3 regions of the Streptomyces sp. NPDC058221 genome follow, and region 1 is predicted to be linked to each of the others. Evidence: riboswitches for the same ligand, from Rfam matches in the RefSeq annotation. Region 1 holds a riboswitch; each other region holds the start of a gene.
What was found. Region 1 has a riboswitch for cobalamin ahead of ACFVW8_RS13770 (ribonucleoside-diphosphate reductase subunit alpha). Riboswitches for the same ligand answer to the same signal wherever they lie in the genome.
Positions count from the first base shown of each region.

Region 2: it holds a riboswitch for cobalamin, as region 1 does, so the genes downstream of both, metE (5-methyltetrahydropteroyltriglutamate--homocysteine S-methyltransferase) here and ACFVW8_RS13770 (ribonucleoside-diphosphate reductase subunit alpha) in region 1, are expected to answer to the same signal.
Region 3: it holds a riboswitch for cobalamin, as region 1 does, so the genes downstream of both, ACFVW8_RS17150 (cobalamin biosynthesis protein) here and ACFVW8_RS13770 (ribonucleoside-diphosphate reductase subunit alpha) in region 1, are expected to answer to the same signal.

Region 1 is NZ_JBHVWF010000033.1:22,845-28,937, reverse strand. Features, by position in the region: gene mctP (monocarboxylate uptake permease MctP) at 1-1,173, shown strand, start outside; gene ACFVW8_RS13775 (GNAT family N-acetyltransferase) at 1,287-1,799, shown strand; cobalamin riboswitch at 1,853-1,990, shown strand; gene ACFVW8_RS13770 (ribonucleoside-diphosphate reductase subunit alpha) at 2,132-4,528, shown strand; gene ACFVW8_RS13765 (ribonucleotide-diphosphate reductase subunit beta) at 4,528-5,544, shown strand; gene ACFVW8_RS13760 (hypothetical protein) at 5,541-5,753, opposite strand; gene ACFVW8_RS13755 (helix-turn-helix domain-containing protein) at 5,835-6,093, shown strand, end outside.
Region 2 is NZ_JBHVWF010000101.1:14,774-20,866, forward strand. Features, by position in the region: gene ACFVW8_RS27180 (Rieske 2Fe-2S domain-containing protein) at 1-189, opposite strand, end outside; gene metE (5-methyltetrahydropteroyltriglutamate--homocysteine S-methyltransferase) at 389-2,707, opposite strand; cobalamin riboswitch at 2,870-3,087, opposite strand; gene ACFVW8_RS27190 (SDR family oxidoreductase) at 3,182-3,910, opposite strand; gene ACFVW8_RS27195 (hypothetical protein) at 4,285-4,533, shown strand; gene ACFVW8_RS27200 (VOC family protein) at 4,645-5,427, shown strand; gene ACFVW8_RS27205 (VOC family protein) at 5,511-5,894, opposite strand; gene ACFVW8_RS27210 (endonuclease) at 6,029-6,093, shown strand, end outside.
Region 3 is NZ_JBHVWF010000047.1:3,991-10,083, reverse strand. Features, by position in the region: gene ACFVW8_RS17170 (alpha/beta hydrolase) at 1-662, opposite strand, end outside; gene ACFVW8_RS17165 (class II aldolase/adducin family protein) at 740-1,453, opposite strand; gene ACFVW8_RS17160 (inorganic phosphate transporter) at 1,689-2,966, shown strand; gene ACFVW8_RS17155 (hypothetical protein) at 2,979-3,212, shown strand; cobalamin riboswitch at 3,371-3,503, shown strand; gene ACFVW8_RS17150 (cobalamin biosynthesis protein) at 3,648-4,721, shown strand; gene ACFVW8_RS17145 (cobyric acid synthase) at 4,718-6,093, shown strand, end outside.

The DNA of each region.
Region 1 (6,093 bases):
GCGGTGCTGGACGTGATGGGCGTCGGCGGCGGCGAGAACACCAGCTGGTTCGTCAAGGACCTGCCGCTGCTGATCGCGTTCGCGGTGCTCGCCGCGTACACCTACTCCTCGGGCCTGCGCGCGCCCGCGCTGATCGCGTTCGTCAAGGACGGGCTGATCTACCTGGTCATCGCCGTGGCGATCATCTACATCCCGATCAAGCTCGGCGGCTTCGACGACATCTTCGCCGCCGCGCAGGACAAGTTCAACGGCCCGCCGGGCGGCAAGCCGACCGGTGCGCTCGCGCCCGGCGCGGAGGGTCAGTGGGGTTACGCCACCCTGGCACTGGGTTCGGCGCTCGCGCTCTTCATGTATCCGCACTCGATCACGGCGACGCTGTCCAGCCGCAGCCGCAACGTGATCCGCCGCAACACCACGATCCTGCCGCTGTACTCGCTGATGCTGGGGCTGCTCGCACTGCTCGGCTTCATGGCGATCGCCGCCGGGGTCAAGGTGGACAACGGCCAGCTGGCGATCCCGCAGCTCTTCGAGAACATGTTCCCCGACTGGTTCGCGGGCGTGGCGTTCGCCGCCATCGGCATCGGCGCCCTGGTGCCCGCGGCGATCATGTCGATCGCCGCGGCGAACCTGTTCACCCGGAACATCTACAAGGACTTCCTGAAGCCCGACGCGACACCCGCGCAGGAGACCAAGGTCTCCAAGCTCGTGTCGCTGCTGGTGAAGGTCGGCGCACTCGCCTTCGTCCTCACCATGGACAAGACAGTCGCGATCAACTTCCAGCTGCTGGGCGGGATCTGGATCCTCCAGACGATGCCGGCCCTGGTCGGCGGCCTGTTCACCCGGTGGTTCCACCGCTGGGCGCTGCTCGCCGGCTGGGCGGTCGGCATGGTCTACGGGACGGCCGCCGCCTACGGCGTCGCCAGCCCGACCCAGGCGCACTTCGGCGGGTCCTCCAAGGAGATCCCGGGCCTCGGGGAGATCGGCTACATCGGCCTCACGGCGTTCGTGCTGAACATCGTGGTCACCGTCGTCCTCACCTTCGTCCTGAACGCTCTGAAGGCCCCCGCCGGGGTCGACGAGACCTCTCCGGGCGACTACACCGCGGACGAGGGCGACCCGGGCGTGCAGACGGAGCTCCCGCCGGCCACGGCCGGGGCGCCGGGCGGTCACTGACAACGCCGGTACGGGCCGTCGCACCCCCACACGCAGGGGGTACGGCGGCCCGTCCGTGTGCCCGGCGGAAAACACTTGCGGGCACGGCCCGGGGGTGCGGCAGACTTCCGCCCATGGACATGACGATCCGGCCGGTCGAGCCCGCCGAACACGCCCTCCTCGGCGAGATCACCGCCGAGGCCTATCTCGGGGACGGGCTGCTGGACTTCGGTGCCGACGATCCGTACCTGGTGCACCTGCGCGACGTCGCCCGGCGGGCCGCCGAGGCCGAGGTGCTCGTCGCCGCCGACGCGCGGGGCCGCATCCTGGGCGGAGTCACCTACGCCCCGCCGGGGAACCGGTGGGCCGATATCGCGGCGCCGGACGAGGCCGAGTTCCGGATGCTCGCGGTCTCCCGCGAGGCCCGGGGAGCCGGGGCCGGTGAGGCGCTCGTACGGGCCTGCATCGACCGCGCACGGGGCACCGCGGGGGTCACCGGGATCGTCCTGTCGACGCAGCCGGCGATGCGCGGCGCCCATAGGATCTACGGGCGCCTCGGCTTCGTACGGACGCCCGAGAGGGACTGGAATCCGCTCGACGACCTCAAGCTGCTGACGTATCGCCTGGCGCTTCCGGCGACGTCATAGCGTCACACCAAATATCCCGCGCGACACAACATGTGGGGGCTGCCGTATCCGGCTGCCCCCACATGTATGCTCGTGCTCGCTGTCGCCGCAGGGAAATCCGGTGCGAATCCGGAACTGTCCCGCAACGGTGTGTTCGGTGTGCTTTTGGGCACCCCTGAGTCCGAGGACCTGCCGACAGCACATCCGGCTCGACCGATCCGGATGCCCAGACGTCCGGGCCTCGTGGATGGGCCGGTGGACGCCGTACGGAGTGCCGCCAGGACCGGGGCCCGGCTCCGCCCGGCTGCCCCCGTTCCCCCGCCGGCCCCGAGCCGAGCGAGGGAGAGCACCACGTGACCATCGCGCCAGCCGATCCGGTTTCAGCGGCCGAATCAACGGGATCCACGAGCGACGGACCGGGAACCGCACTGCTGCGGACCCTCACCGACCTCACAGCGGATCTGCCCGACACCGACCCCGGACGCGTCGCCGCCGCCGCGCTCCGCGGCCGCAACGCCCGGTCGGACGAGGCCGAGCTGCGCTCGCTGGCCACCGAGGCCGCCGCGGGCCTGATCTCCGAGGACCCCGCCTACTCCCGGCTCGCCGCCCGCCTCCTCACCCGCTCCATCGCGGACGAGGCGGCCGGCCAGGGCGCGACGTCGATCGAAGCCTCGGTCGCCGTCGGACACCGCGAGGGCCTGATCGCGGACCGCACCGCCGAGTTCGTGACGCTCCACGCCGCCGCGCTCGACGCCCTGGTGGGGCAGGCGCTCGCCGACGGCGCCGACGACCGCTTCGGCTACTTCGGCCTGCGCACCCTGTACAGCCGCTACCTCCTGCGGCACCCGATCACCCGCCAGGTCATCGAGACCCCGCAGCACTTCATGCTGCGCGTCGCCGCCGGACTCGCCGAGGACACATCCGAGCGCGCCCTGGACGAGGTCGCCGCGCTGTACCGGCTGATGAGCCGGCTGGACTATCTGCCCTCGTCCCCCACGCTCTTCAACTCCGGTACCCGGCACCCGCAGATGTCCTCCTGCTACCTGCTGGACTCACCACGGGACGAGCTCGACTCGATCTACGACCGCTACCACCAGGTGGCGCGCCTGTCCAAGCACGCGGGCGGCATCGGCCTCTCGTACTCCCGTATCCGCGCCCGCGGTTCGCTGATCCGCGGCACCAACGGGCACTCCAACGGCATCGTGCCGTTCCTGAAGACGCTCGACGCCTCCGTCGCCGCGGTCAACCAGGGCGGCCGGCGCAAGGGCGCCGCCGCCGTCTACCTGGAGACGTGGCACGCGGACATCGAGGAGTTCCTTGAGCTGCGCGACAACACGGGCGAGGACCAGCGGCGCACGCACAACCTGAACCTGGCGCACTGGATCCCGGACGAGTTCATGCGCCGCGTGGACGCGGATGGCACCTGGTCGCTGTTCTCCCCGGCCGATGTGCCCGAGCTGGTCGACCTGTGGGGCGACGAGTTCGACGCCGTCTACCGCGCGGCCGAGGCCAAGGGCCTTGCGCGCAAGACCATGCCGGCGCGTGAGCTCTACGGCCGGATGATGCGGACGCTGGCCCAGACCGGCCAGGGCTGGATGACGTTCAAGGACGCCTCCAACCGGACCGCGAACCAGACCGCCGAGCCCGGCCGGGTCGTGCACTCCTCGAACCTGTGCACCGAGATCCTGGAAGTCACCGACGACGGCGAGACGGCCGTCTGCAACCTGGGCTCGGTCAACCTCGGCGCGTTCGTCGCCGACGGCACCATCGACTGGGAGCGTTTGGACGCCACCGTCCGTACCGCCGTGACCTTCCTCGACCGGGTCGTCGACATCAACTTCTACCCGACCGAGCAGGCCGGGCGCTCCAACGCCCGCTGGCGGCCGGTGGGTCTGGGCGCGATGGGCCTCCAGGACGTCTTCTTCCAGCTGCGGCTGCCGTTCGACTCCCCCGAGGCGCGCGCGCTGTCGACGAAGATCTCCGAGCGCATCATGCTCGCCGCCTACGAGGCGTCCTGCGACCTCGCCGAACGGTCGGGTCCGCTCCCCGCCTGGTCCGAGACGCGTGCCGCCCGCGGTGTGCTGCACCCGGACCACTACGACACCGAGCTGAGCTGGCCGGAGCGCTGGGACGCGCTGCGGGCCCGCGTCGCGAAGAGCGGGATGCGCAACTCGCTGCTCCTGGCCATCGCGCCGACGGCGACGATCGCCTCCATCGCGGGTGTGTACGAGTGCATCGAGCCGCAGGTCTCCAACCTCTTCAAGCGCGAGACGCTCAGCGGTGAGTTCCTCCAGGTGAACGCCTACCTCGTGGACGAGCTGAAGAAGCTCGGCGTGTGGGACGCGCGGACCCGTGAGGCGCTGCGCGAGGCGAGCGGCTCGGTGCAGGGCTTCGCGTGGATCCCCGAGGAGGTGCGGGCGCTGTACCGCACGGCGTGGGAGATCCCGCAGCGCGGACTGATCGACATGGCGGCGGCCCGTACGCCGTTCCTCGACCAGAGCCAGTCGCTGAACCTGTTCCTGGAGACGCCGACGATCGGCAAGCTCTCCTCGATGTACGCGTACGCCTGGAAGCAGGGGCTGAAGACGACGTACTACCTGCGCTCGCGCCCGGCGACCCGGATCGCCCGTGCCGCGTCCGGCCAGGCGGCGGCCGCCACCCCCATTCCCGTGCAGCAGGCCGCGGCGCCCGACGCGGACGCGATCGCCTGCTCCCTCGAAAACCCCGAGTCCTGCGAGGCCTGTCAGTAATGAGCACCAACGACAACAAGAACCTGCTCGACCCGGGCTTCGAACTGACCTTGCGGCCCATGCGCTACCCGGACTTCTACGAGCGCTACCGGGACGCGATCAAGAACACCTGGACGGTGGAGGAGGTCGACCTCCACTCCGACGTCGCCGATCTCGCCAAGCTGTCCCCGGGCGAGCAGCACATGATCGGCCGGCTCGTCGCGTTCTTCGCGACGGGTGACTCGATCGTCTCCAACAACCTCGTGCTGACGCTGTACAAGCACATCAACTCCCCCGAGGCGCGGCTGTACCTGTCGCGGCAGCTCTTCGAGGAGGCCGTGCACGTCCAGTTCTATCTGACGCTGCTCGACACCTATCTGCCCGACCCGGACGACCGGGCGGCCGCCTTCGACGCGGTCGAGGAGATCCCGTCGATCCGCGAGAAGGCGCAGTTCTGCTTCCGCTGGATGGACTCGGTCGAGAAGATCGACCGGCTGGAGACGAAGGCCGACCGCCGCCGCTTCCTGCTGAACCTGATCTGCTTCGCGGCGTGCATCGAGGGGCTGTTCTTCTACGGCGCGTTCGCCTACGTCTACTGGTTCCGCTCGCGCGGTCTGCTGCACGGCCTCGCCACGGGCACGAACTGGGTGTTCCGTGACGAGACCATGCACATGAACTTCGCGTTCGAGGTCGTGGACACCGTCCGCAAGGAGGAGCCGGAGCTCTTCGACGACGCCCTCCAGGAGCAGGTCACCGACATGCTCAAGGAGGCCGTCGAGGCGGAGCTCCAGTTCGGCCGGGATCTGTGCGGTGAGGGACTGCCGGGCATGAACACCGAGTCCATGCGCCAGTACCTGGAGTGCGTCGCCGACCAGCGGCTCACCCGGCTGGGCTTCCCGGAGCTGTACGGCTCCCAGAACCCGTTCTCGTTCATGGAGCTCCAGGGCGTCCAGGAGCTGACGAACTTCTTCGAGCGCCGCCCCTCGGCCTACCAGGTGGCGGTCGAGGGCACGGTCGGCTTCGACGACGACTTCTAGACCCTCGCCCAGCTCCTGACGTACGGACGCCGTGCGGCCCCCACCGGCTGTGCGGCGTCCGCCGTTTCCGGTGGTTCGGTGCTCCGGCTGCGTTCCGCCTCCCGGAGCTCGCGGTCGATGCGGAACTCGCGGGCGATCCCGATCAGCGCCGGGAGCAGGACGAGGACGATAACAGCGGATATGCCCAGGACGTTCTGGAATGTGTTCATGCCTCTACTGTCGTCCGTGCGAGCAGAATCCGGCAGTGGCAGGACTGTCATAGAGCGTCGAATTACTGCCACACTGGGGGCATGCTGAAAAATGTCGCCGTCCTGCTGCTCGACGAGGTCCACCCCTTCGAACTCGGAGTGCTCTGCGAGGTGTTCGGTCTCGACCGCAGCGACGAGGGGCTGCCGGTGCACGACTTCGCCGTGGTCTCCGCCGAGGGCCCTGTGCTGCAGACCCACGCCGGTTTCAGCATCAGCACCCCGCACGGCCTCGACCGCCTGGAGGAGGCCGATCTCATCGCCGTACCGGCCGGCAGCCACTTCATGGACCGGGACTATCCCG
Region 2 (6,093 bases), on a different contig from region 1:
GGAGCCCAGCCGGTACAGCACGACGTCCTGACCGGCCAGCGGCCGGGTCAGTACGGTGCCCGGACGTAGCTCGTGCGAGAAGGCCAGCGCCGACCAGCCGCTCGGGTAGGGGAGGGAGGGCGCCCCTGCGGCGTCCGCCGGGGTCGGACCCTCACTGATGACACGCCCGTACTCGGTTGGCACTTCCACGACTTCCCCTTCCACGATGCGTCGCCGGAAGGCTGCCCAGACCACCGCGTGTTCCACTCGACACGCCGCACCTCACCCGAACGGGACGAAAAGCGCGACGCGTTGACGGCAGGGCCTCCGATCCGGGCCCACCCGGTGAGCGTCGCCGGCCGGGGCACCCACGCTCACGCGCGGGTGCCCGGCCGTGCGTCACCTTCGGTCAGGAGGCGGGCAGTTCACCTCGGACGGTCCGGGCCGCGGCGACCAGGTTCTCCAGGGACGCCCTGGTCTCGGGCCAGCCGCGGGTCTTCAGGCCGCAGTCGGGGTTGACCCACAGCCGTTCGGCGGGAATGGCAGTCAGCCCCTTGCGGAGCAGGGCGGCGGCCTCGTCCGCACCGGGCACGCGGGGGGAGTGGATGTCGTACACCCCGGGTCCGGCCCCGCGCGGGTAGCCGTGTGCGGCGAGTTCGCGGGCGACCTGCATGTGGGAGCGGGCTGCTTCCAGGCTGATGACGTCGGCGTCGAGGTCGTCGATGGCCTGGACGATGTCGCCGAACTCGGCATAGCACATATGGGTGTGGATCTGGGTGTCCGGACGTACGCCGCTGGTGGTGAGGCGGAAGGACTCGGTGGCCCAGTCCAGGTACGCGGCGCGGCCCGCCGCGCGCAGGGGCAGTGTCTCGCGCAGTGCGGGCTCGTCGACCTGGATGACCGAAGTGCCCGCGCTCTCCAGGTCGTTGACCTCGTCGCGCAGTGCGAGGGCGACCTGCCGTGCGGTGTCGCCGAGGGGCTGGTCGTCGCGGACGAAGGACCAGGCCAGCATGGTGACGGGTCCGGTGAGCATGCCCTTGACCGGACGGCCGGTGAGTGACTGGGCGTACGAGGTCCAGCGCACCGTCATTGGTTCGGGGCGGGAGATGTCGCCGGCCAGGACCGGCGGGCGGACGTAGCGGGTGCCGTAGGACTGGACCCAGCCGTGCTGGGTGGCGAGGTAGCCGGTGAGCTGTTCGGCGAAGTACTGGACCATGTCGTTGCGTTCGGGCTCGCCGTGCACCAGGACGTCGATGCCGGCCTTCTCCTGGAAGGAGATGACCTCGGCGATCTCGGCCTTGATCCGCTCCTCGTAACCGGCGGTGTCGGTCCGGCCCGCTCGCAGGTCGGCACGGGCCGTGCGCAGCTCATTGGTCTGCGGGAACGAACCGATGGTCGTCGTCGGCAGCAACGGCAGCCCGAGGTGGGCGCGTTGGGCCGCGGCCCGCTCGGCGTACGGCTGGGAGCGGCGGCCGTCGGCGTCGGTGACGGCCGCCGTCCTGGCCCGGACAACGGGGTCGCTGGTGAGGGGGGAGTTCTTGCGGGAGGCGAGGTCGGCGCGGTTGGCGGCGATCTCACCGGCGACGGCGTCGATGCCCCGTGCCAGCCCCTTCGCCAGCGTGACGACCTCGGCGGTCTTCTGTTCGGCGAAGGCGAGCCAGCGCAGGATCTGGGGGTCGATGTCCTTCTCGGCCGCCGTGTCGAGTGGCACGTGCAGCAGGGAGCAGGACGCGGCCACGTCGACCCGGTCGGCGAGGCCCAGCAGGGTGGCGAGGGTGGAGAGGGACTTCTCGTAGTCGTTGATCCAGATGTTGCGGCCGTTGACGACGCCTGCGACGAGCCGCTTGCCGGGCAGTCCGCCCACCGAGGCCAGAGCGGGAAGGTTGGCGGCCGCCGCGTCGGTGAAGTCGAGTGCCAGGCCCTCGACCGGGGCCTTCGCCAGGACGGGCAGGGCGTCGCCGAGCCGGTCGAAGTAGGAGGCGATGAGCAGCTTGGGCCGGTCGGTCAGGCTGCCGAGGCCGTCATAGGCGCGGGCGGCGGCGTCGAGTTCGGCCGGGGTGCGGTCCTGGACCAGAGCGGGCTCATCGAGCTGTACCCACTCGGCGCCCGCGGCACGCAGGTCGGCGAGCACCTCCGCGTACACCGGCAGCAGCCGGTCCAGCAGGGCGAGCGGCTCGAAGCCGGCCGGTACCCCCGGGGCGGGCTTGGCCAGCAGGAGGTAGGTGACGGGGCCGACGAGCACCGGCCGGGCGGTGTGCCCGAGCGTGAGGGCTTCCCCGAGCTCGGTGACCTGCTTGGTGGAGTCGGCGGTGAAGACGGTGTCCGGGCCGAGTTCGGGGACGAGGTAGTGGTAGTTGGTGTCGAACCACTTGGTCATTTCCAGCGGAGCCACGTCCTGGGTCCCGCGCGCCATCGCGAAGTAGCCGTCGAGGGCGTCGGTTCCGACGGCCTCGCGGTGCCGCTGGGGGACTGCGCCGACTATGACGCTGGTGTCCAGGACGTGGTCGTAGTACGAGAAGTCGCCGGTGGGCACCTCGTGGACGCCGGCGTCCACCAGCCGCCTCCAGTTGGACCGGCGCAGGCCGGCCGCTGTTTCCCGGAGGGTGTCGGCGGTGACCCGGCCCTTCCAGTAGCCCTCGATGGCCTTTTTCAGTTCCCGGTCGGGGCCCTGGCGGGGGTAGCCGTACACGGTGGCTCGTGCTGCCGCGGCTGCGGGCTTCGCTGTCACGGAAATCTCCTTCGCGAGATGACTCCTGAACATCCCGGGACGGGACGCGGACACGAAGGGGTGACGGACCGGACGGGTGCCTGGCGCGCCTTCGGCGCGGTGCTCCGTCCGGTATGCACGCCGACCCGCCCACGAGGTCACCGGGATATCCGCATGCGAGTGGGTCGCGTGCGGGCAACGGGCAGGTCTTCGGACTCGCGGGCACTTCTGCCGGGGGCAGACTCCTACTGGCCGTCGCTTCCCGGATCCGGCCGGATCCAGTGCGTATGACGGCGGTCGTTCCCACTCACCGCTGCGGGGCAGTCCCGGAATTCCACCGGGTTCCCTCTTACGACGCGCCTGCCTGGCGGACAGGGCGAACCAGCTGCACGGGCCAGACTAAAGGGTCGTCCACGTCCCGGGCGCCGTCGTTCACATTCCGGAACGTGAATTGCGCAACGTCCGGGCCGTCTCCCGGCGGTCCTGGCGGGAGGTTCAGGCGAGCCAGTCGGCGTAGCGGGTGGGGGCGAGGCGGGCGTCCTTGTCCGTGAGCACGTCACCCTTGACTGCGGCGAACATGCCGGCCGTGGGATCGGTGACGACGGTGCGGCGGTCGGACTTGTGGGACAGGGTGAGCCGCCCGAGCTCGTCCAGGGTGAAGACCTCGGGGCCGGCGATGTTCCGGATGCCCTGCAGCGGTGTGCCCGCGGCGACTTCGGAGACTGCCTCGGCCACGTCCCCGGCAGCGATCGGCTGGATCGGCGTCGGCGGCAGCCGGACGGTGTCGCCCTCGGTGGTCCAGGACAGCACCGCGTCGATGAACTCCATGAACTGCGTTGCGCGGACGATCGAGTACGGGATCGTTCCGGCGGCGAGGATCTCCTCCTGGAGTGCCTTGGCCCGGTAGTAGTCCAGCTCCGGGACCCGGTCCACGCCGACGATCGAGAGAATGACGAAGTGGTCCACGCCGCCCTTGCCGCCCGCGGCCAGAAGGTTGTCCATCGAGGTCCGGAAGAATGCCGGGGAGGCTTCGTCGAAGGTGGGGGAGTTCGTCAGGTTGACGATGACATCGGCCCCCGCCACCGCCTCGTCGAGCCCCTTGCCGCTGATGACGTCGACTCCGGTGGACTGCGAGTGCGGCATCGCCTCGTGACCCTCGGCGTTCAGATTCCTGACGACCTGGGACCCGATCAACCCGGTACCGCCGATGACAGCGAATTTCATGGCACGCCCTTCCGTAGAGACCCCCTATGGAGGATATGTCCGAAATGGCAATGAGGGGCCCGGTCGCGCGCCCGTCACGCCCACGGGCTGCGGCCGGTTGATCTCCGCTCCCACGGTCACCGCTTGAATGCTGAACCGGTCGTGGCCGAGCCACGTTCTCTCGAGGAGCGTGATCCGCGCTCCTGTGGGACGAATGTATTGCCCCGCCCGCAGCAGGCCGCGCGCCGACGGAGCCGGCAGGTGGCCGAAGACCTGCGGCGGAGCACCGTAACCGCTGACCAGTGACCAACAGGTTCCGGCAGGACCGTGCATCATCGCCGGCCACCCGGGTACGCGCACCGGGCACCGCACCTGCCGGAGGAAGCGAGAACGCAGTGAACGACCTTCACCCGAAAGACGCCGGAGACAGCGGGGAGCCGATTCCCAGGGACCCGCCCGATCAGCAGGCCGCTGAGGACGAGGACCCCTGGGACGTGGTGGGCGGCCGGATGCACGCGCCCGCCGACGAGGGCCCCGACCCGGATCTTCCCGACACGGACGAGGCCGGGACCGGCCGGCGGGGCGGCCCGAAACCGGGCCGGCACCACCCTGAGCACCCCGTGCCCGACGAGCCGTCCGGCTGACCGCGCGCGAGACGGAAGCCCGAGCGGCCCGCACCGGACACGGCCCGCCGGGATGCGGGCGTCACACCGAGCCGGCCCCTATGACGCGGCGAAGGCTGCGAAGGAGAACCGATGTCTACGTCCGCTGCGGATCAGGTGGTGCCTGTCCCGGGCCTCCCGTGCTGGGTCAACCTGATGGTCGGCGATCTGTCCGCCGCCCGGACCTTCTACACGGCGGTACTCGGCTGGGACTTCCGGGCCAGTTCCCTGGGCGGTCAGTTCCTCGTCGCGTCGGCCGGCGGCGAACCCGTGGCGGGTATCGGCGCCCAGCGCCCGGGGCTCGCCCCGCCCTCGGTGTGGACGCCGTACTTCGCGGTGCGGGACGCCGATGTGACAGCGGCGCGGATCCGGGACCGGGGCGCCACCATGGCGGTCGGGCCGATGGCACTGGGGGAGGGACGAGCCGGACTGGCTGCGGACCGGGACGGGGCCACGTTCGGGTTCTGGGAGGGCCCCGCACTGGCCTGGCTGCCGGGGGAGGGCAGCGCACCCGCCCGAATCGACCTCCAGACCCGTGACGTGTTCGACGCCGCGGTCTTCTACGGGGAGGTCTTCGGCTGGGACGCGGGCGCGGACTTCGACATCGTTCACCGGCACGATCACGTGGTCGTCGAACGGAGTGGGCGAGCCGTTCTCTCGCTGCGCGGCGGCGGTGTGCAGACGTCCGCACAAGCACACCTGCGACCGCGCTGGCTCGTGAACTTCACCGTCGACGACGTGGAGCGTGCCGTTGTCGCCGCGGTCGAGGCAGGCGGCAGCAAGCCCGAGCCGTCGGCCGCCTCCTGGGCGCCGAAGGGTTTCTCGCGAACTCTGCAGGACCCGGACGGCGGGCTGTTCACGCTCTCCCACCGGTAGACATCCACCCCCGGCCCGCAGACGTCCGGCCGGCCGCCCACCTCACTCGAACGGACGAGCGGGTGGGGGCGGGGCGCATGAGGTCAGACGGGCCGGCACCGGGTGCGCAGCAGGCAGAATTCGTTGCCTTCGGGATCGGCCAGGACGTGCCAGCTCTCGTTGCCGCTCTGGCCGACATCGGCCGGCACGGCACCGAGAGCGAGCAGGCGCTCCAACTCGGCGTCCTGGTCGCGGTCGGTGGCGTTGACGTCGATGTGCAGCCGGAGCTTCCCGGGCCTCGGGTCGCTGCTCGGGCTCAGGACGAGAGTGGGCTGCGGACCGCCGAAGCCGGTGTCGGGCGGCCCGATCTCGATGCTTCCGTCGCCCTCCCGGCCGAGCTCGACGTAACCGAGGACCTTGCTCCAGAACACCGCGAGACGTTCGGCGTCGGCGGCGTCGATGACCAGTTCCGTGATGCGGCATGCCATGCCCGTCAGTGTACGGAGACCGCCTCGGGCCGTCCCGCCGACCGGGCCCGCGCAAAGGAAAGCGCGCGTCCGCACGGGTAAAATTACGGGTGTTCGACTGACGCCCTCAATTCGGACGAGGCCGGAGGATCGCCATGCCCCGGAAAGGGGAAGCGAAGCGGTTGCTGGAGGAGCACGGGCAGACCTACGCGGAGGAAGC
Region 3 (6,093 bases), on a different contig from region 1:
GCGAAGCGGATGGCCGCGTCCAGGTCGCGCCATTCGGACTCGCCGAGGTGGCTGAGGCCGTCCGGGGAGCGCGGGGCTCCGGCGTCGCCGCGGTAGGCGAGGTCGAGCACCGGCAGCTGCTGCTGGTTCAGGAAGCCCATGACGTTCAGCGGGTGTTCCCGGGTGGTGCCGATGCCGTGCACGGTGATGACCCAGGTGTCGCGGGCGCCGGGCACGAACCAGGCGGGCAGTGCGCCGAGTTCGCCGGGGATCTCGACGTCGCGGTGACCGAGGCCGAGGGCCGTGGCGGGGTCGCCGCTGTACAGCTCGGGCGTGAGACGGACCTTCGCCCCGGGCAGCAGGGTGCCGCGGTTGACGCGCACCAGCCGGCGCACCACGGTGTCGGCCGCCTGGTGGGCCTGGTCGATGACCGGGCCCACGACGGCGTGGACGCCGTCCCCGGTCAGCCCGTAGGTACCGGGCCTGAGCGCGGCGAAGGACCGGGTCAGGGTGACCTGCCCGGCCGCCGTCGCGTGCACGGTGAGTCTGCGGTCGGCGGGGAAGGGGCGGCCGGGCGGCGCCCCGAGGGCGACGTCGCTGGCGTACCGGCCGGCCGCGACCGCTGCCGCACCGGCGCCGAGGATGGAGGTGACGACTGCTGCCGTCGCTGTAGCCGGGCGCACGGCTTCAGTGTCAGGGCCGCGCCCCCGCTCGGCCAGTGGGCGGGGGCCGTCCGGTGGCGGTCGCGCGCACGGCGGGCTCAGCCCGGCTGTCCGTAGCCCTTCAGCGCTTGCCCGACGTCGCTCAGCTGGTCCGGGGTGAGCAGGGCCGGGGAGCGGCCGGGGACGGCGCTGGCGGCGAGCCAGAGGCGGCACAGCCACTCGAGCTGGGCGGTGCGGTCGTACGCCTCGTCGAGGGTGGAGCCGTAGGTGACGGTCCCGTGGTTGGCGAGCAGGCAGCCGGTGCGGTCCCGCAGGGCAGCGAGCATGTTCCCGGCCAGGGCGTCGCTCCCGTACCGGGCATAGGCGGCGACCCGGACGGGGCCGCCGAGCAGGGCGGCCGCGTAGTGGATCGGCGGCACCTCGGGGACCAGCGTGGAGACGGCTGTGGCGTGCACCGCGTGGGTGTGCACCACGGCGTTCGCGCCGGTGTTCCGGTAGACGGCGAGGTGGAGCGGCAGTTCGCTGGTGGGGGCCAGTTCGCCGAGGACCCGGTTGCCCTCCAGATCGACACCGACCGCATCCTCGGGGCGGAGCCGGTCGTACGGCACACCGCTCGGGGTGACCAGGACGGTCGCGCCGACCCGGGCCGACACATTGCCCGAGGTCCCGACGACCAGACCCTCGCTCGCCGTCCTGCGGGCGGTGGAGACGACCGCGCCCCAGGCCTGTTCGATGTCCCGGGCGTACTCGATGTCCTGGATCTGTTCGATGTCCCGGGCCCGTTCGACCGGTCCGCGTCGCTGCTCGCTCATACGAAGATCCTTTCCACTGATGAGCAGCCCATGATTCCGCCTCCCCGAGAGGTCGTCCCGGCCCCGGAATCCGGGCCCGCACCGCCCTCCGCTCGCTCGGCGTTGTCACGCGCCGGTCAAACGGAGCGGCGGCACTCCGATCGGAGTCACCGCAACGCCCTTCTCAGTTCATCTTCCGTTCACTCAGGTTGCCTACGTTCCACGTGCCACTGCCGTCGAACGATTGCCTGGGTAAATGGAACACATCACGCTGCTGCTCGCGATTGTGATCGTGACAGCTCTAGTGTTCGATTTCACGAACGGTTTCCACGACACCGCCAACGCGATGGCCACCACCATCTCGACCGGCGCACTCAAACCCAAGACAGCGGTGGCGATGTCCGCCGTTCTCAACCTCGTAGGCGCGTTCCTGTCGGTGGAGGTCGCCAAGACGATCTCCGGCGGGATCATCAATGAGAACGGCCTCAGAACCGAGGTCATCTTCGCGGCGCTCGTCGGCGCCATCCTGTGGAACCTGCTGACCTGGCTGGTCGGGCTCCCCTCCAGCTCCTCCCACGCCCTCTTCGGCGGTCTGATCGGGGCCGCGGTGATGTCCGCCGGCTGGTCGTCCGTCGACGGCGGCACCGTCGTCACCAAGGTGCTGCTCCCCGCGGTCGCCGCCCCCATCGTCGCCGGACTGGCCGCGCTGCTGGCCACCAGGCTGACGTACCGGATCGGCGGGAAGGTCACGGGCGGCGCCCAGGAGAAGGCGACCGCCAAGGGCTACCGCGCCGGACAGATCGCCTCCGCCGGGCTGGTCTCCCTCGCCCACGGCACCAACGACGCGCAGAAGACGATGGGCATCATCACGCTGGCCCTGGTCACCGGCGGAGTCCTCTCCCCCGGTTCGAACCCGCCCGTCTGGGTCATCATCAGCGCCGGTATGGCCATCGCGCTCGGCACCTACCTGGGCGGCTGGCGCATCATCCGCACCATGGGCAGCGGTCTCACCGAGCTCAAGCCGCCGCAGGGCTTCGCCGCCCAGACCAGTGCGGCCACGGTCATCCTGGCCTCCTCGCACCTCGGCTTCTCCCTCTCCACCACCCAGTCCTGCTCCGGCGCGGTGATGGGCGCCGGTCTCGGCCGCCGGGGCGGTGTGGTCCGCTGGTCCACCGCCACCCGGATGTTCGTCGCCTGGGGTCTGACGCTGCCGGCCGCCGGTCTGGTCGGCGCGGGGGCGGAGTACCTCACCAAGCAGGGCACCTGGGGTGTCGTGCTCGTCGCCGTACTGCTGATCGCGGGCTCCGGAGCGATCTGGATCCTGTCCCGCCGCAAGCCGGTCGGCCAGGACGATGTCGCACCCGGCGCCCAGGACGGCGCTCCGGCCACCCCGGACGCCGAACCCGCGGGCGTCGTCACCACCGCCATCGCGGCCGTCAGCCCGCCGCCCACCGCGGCCCAGGCACAGCAGGACTTCAAGACCACGATCCCGGCCCCGTCCGTAGCCGACCCGGCACGACCTGCCACGGTGTAAGGAAGATCCCGCATGAACATCGACTGGGCAGCCCTCGGCACCGTCTTCGGCGTCTCCCTCGTCGCCACCGTCGCCCTGGTGGGTCTCTTCACCCTCGGCATCGTCGGCCTCTCCAGGCAGCCCGAACCGGCCGCACAGGACGGCCGGGCCGGCGGGTCCCTGATGCTGGCCCGCGCGGGCGCGTACGTCTGCTTCGGGCTGTGCGCGGCGGCGGTCGCGTACGGCATCTATCTGATCGTCGCCTGAACCGCGGCCTCCGACCGATCCATCACATCGGGCCGGACGCACCTCGTGTGCGTCCGGCCCGATGTGCGTCTCAGCACACTGCACCGCCGCAGGTCAACGGCAGGTTGACGGGCGTTCGCAGAGCGTGGTGGACTGCCGGAGCCAATTACGGCGACAGCAGAGGAAGCCGGTGCGAATCCGGCGCGGTCCCGCCACTGTCACCGGGGAGCAGTCCCCCACCAACGGAAGTCACGGTCCACGCAAGCGGACTGGAAGGCCGGGGGAACTGCGGATCCGGGAGCCAGGAGACTCTCGTCGCCGGTCACGTCGAACCAGGGCGCGGACCCTGAGTGAGGACATATCGCCATGCCCGGCCGCCGTGCGTCCGTATCTGTGCCGCCCCTTCCAGAAGTCCTCTGTACGAAGGTCCTTCGAGGCGCAACGGCCGGCTGAACCGTGCGTGCCGATCGCATCTTCGCGTACGGCGCCACGGCCGGTCTGATCGGCGATCTGCTGCTCGGTGATCCCCGCCGGGGACATCCGGTCGCCGCTTTCGGGCGGGCCGCGGCAGGCGTCGAACGCCGTCTGTGGCGCGACCACCGCGGGTGGGGCGCGCTGCACACCCTGGTCTGCGCCGGAGGCGCCGCGGGTGGCGCGGCGCTGGCCGCCCGCGCGCTGCGCCGCCGACCCGCCGCATCCGTCGCCCTGACCGCCGCCGCCACCTGGTCCGTCGTCGGCGGTACGTCGCTGGGGCGCGAGGCCCGCTCCATCGGCGGCGCCCTCGCGGCCGGGGACATCGACCTGGCCCGTGAGCGGCTGCCCCGTCTCTGCGGCCGCGACCCGCAGTCCCTGGACGGGCCGGGGATCGCCCGCGCCGTGGTGGAGTCCGTCGCCGAGAACACCTCGGACGCCGTGGTGGGCGCCCTGGTGTGGGGTGCGATGGGCGGGGTCCCCGGGCTCGTCGGCTTCCGCGCCGCCAACACCCTCGACGCGATGGTCGGTCACCGGTCACCCCGCTATCTGCGCTACGGATGGGCCTCGGCCCGCCTGGACGACGTCGCGGGCTGGCCGGGCGCACGGCTGACGGCTCTGCTCGCCGTCGCCGCCGGCGGGCGGCCCCTCGGCGCACTGCGGGCCTGGCGGGCGGACGCGGCCAAGCACCCGAGCCCCAACGCCGGTCCGGTGGAGGCCTCCTTCGCGGGCGCGCTCGGCGTACGGCTCGGCGGCACCCTCGCCTACGGCGGCCGCGTCGAGCACCGCCCGGTGCTCAACGGGGAGACGGGCCGGGCCGTGGAGACCGAGGACATCGAGCGTGCCGTACGGCTCTCGCGGCGCGTCGGCGTGCTGGCCCTCGGCGTGAGCGTGGCCGCCCGCCTGGGCACGGCCGTCGCCGCACGCCGGATCGCGGGAGCCCGCACCACCGGGCGGCGTGCGAAAGGACTCCGTACCGCAGGAACTCGTACCGCGGGACCTCGCACGGCACAGCCCCGTACCGCAGGGCCTCGTGCCTCAGGACGGAGAGCGCCATGAGCGGCGGACTGCTGGTCGCCGGGACCACATCGGACGCGGGCAAGAGCGTCGTCACAGCGGGCATCTGCCGCTGGCTGGTGCGCCGGGGCGTGAAGGTCGCACCGTTCAAGGCACAGAACATGTCCCTGAACTCGTTCGTCACCCGCGAGGGCGCCGAGATCGGCCGCGCCCAGGCCATGCAGGCCCAGGCCGCCCGGGTGGAGCCCACCGCGCTGATGAACCCGGTGCTGCTCAAGCCCGGCAGCGACCGTTCCAGCCAGGTCGTCCTGATGGGGCGTCCGGTGGGCGAGATGAGTGCGCGCGGCTACCACGGCGGCCGGCAGGAAACGCTGCTGTCCACCGTCGTGGACTGCCTGGAGCAGCTTCGGGGCACGTATGACGCGGTGATCTGCGAGGGGGCGGGCAGTCCGGCCGAGATCAACCTTCGGCGCACGGACATCGTGAACATGGGCATCGCACGGGCGGCACGCTTCCCGGTGGTGGTCGTCGGCGACATCGACCGCGGCGGGGTCTTCGCCTCGTTCTTCGGCACGACCGCACTGCTCGCCGCCGAGGACCAGGCGCTGATCGCCGGCTACCTGGTCAACAAGTTCCGCGGCGACGTGTCCCTGCTGGAACCCGGCCTTGACATGCTGCTCGGTCTCACCGGACGGCCGACGTACGGCGTACTGCCGTACGCCCACGGTCTCGGCATCGACGAGGAGGACGGCCTGCGGGTGTCGATGCGCGGCACCGTACGGGAGTCGGTCCTCGCCCCGCCGCACGGCGAGGACATCCTGCGCGTCGCCGTCTGCGCCGTGCCCCTGATGTCCAACTTCACCGACGTGGACGCGCTGGCCGCCGAACCGGGCGTCGTCGTGCGGTTCGTGGACCGCGCCGAGGAACTGCACGACGCCGACCTCGTCATCGTGCCCGGCACCCGCGGCACCGTGAAGGCGCTCGCCTGGCTGCGCGAGCGCGGGCTCGCCGACGCCCTGCTGCGACGCGCCGACGAGGGGCGCCCCGTCCTCGGCATCTGCGGCGGCTACCAGATCCTCGGCGAACACATCGAGGACGAGGTGGAGTCGCGCGCCGGGCACGTCGACGGACTCGGACTGCTGCCCGTACGCATCCGGTTCGACCGCGAGAAGACCCTCGCCCGGCCGGCCGGTGAGGCGCTCGGCGCCCCCGTCGACGGGTACGAGATCCACCACGGCGTCGCCGATGTGCGCGGCGGCGAGCCGTTCCTCACCGACGGGCAGGGGCAGCCGCTCGACGGCTGCCGGTCCGGCGCCGTGTGGGGCACCCACTGGCACGGCTCGCTGGAGAGCGACGTCTTCCGCCGGCGCTTCCTGACCGAGATCGCGCACACCGCCGGCCGCCGCTTCGTGGC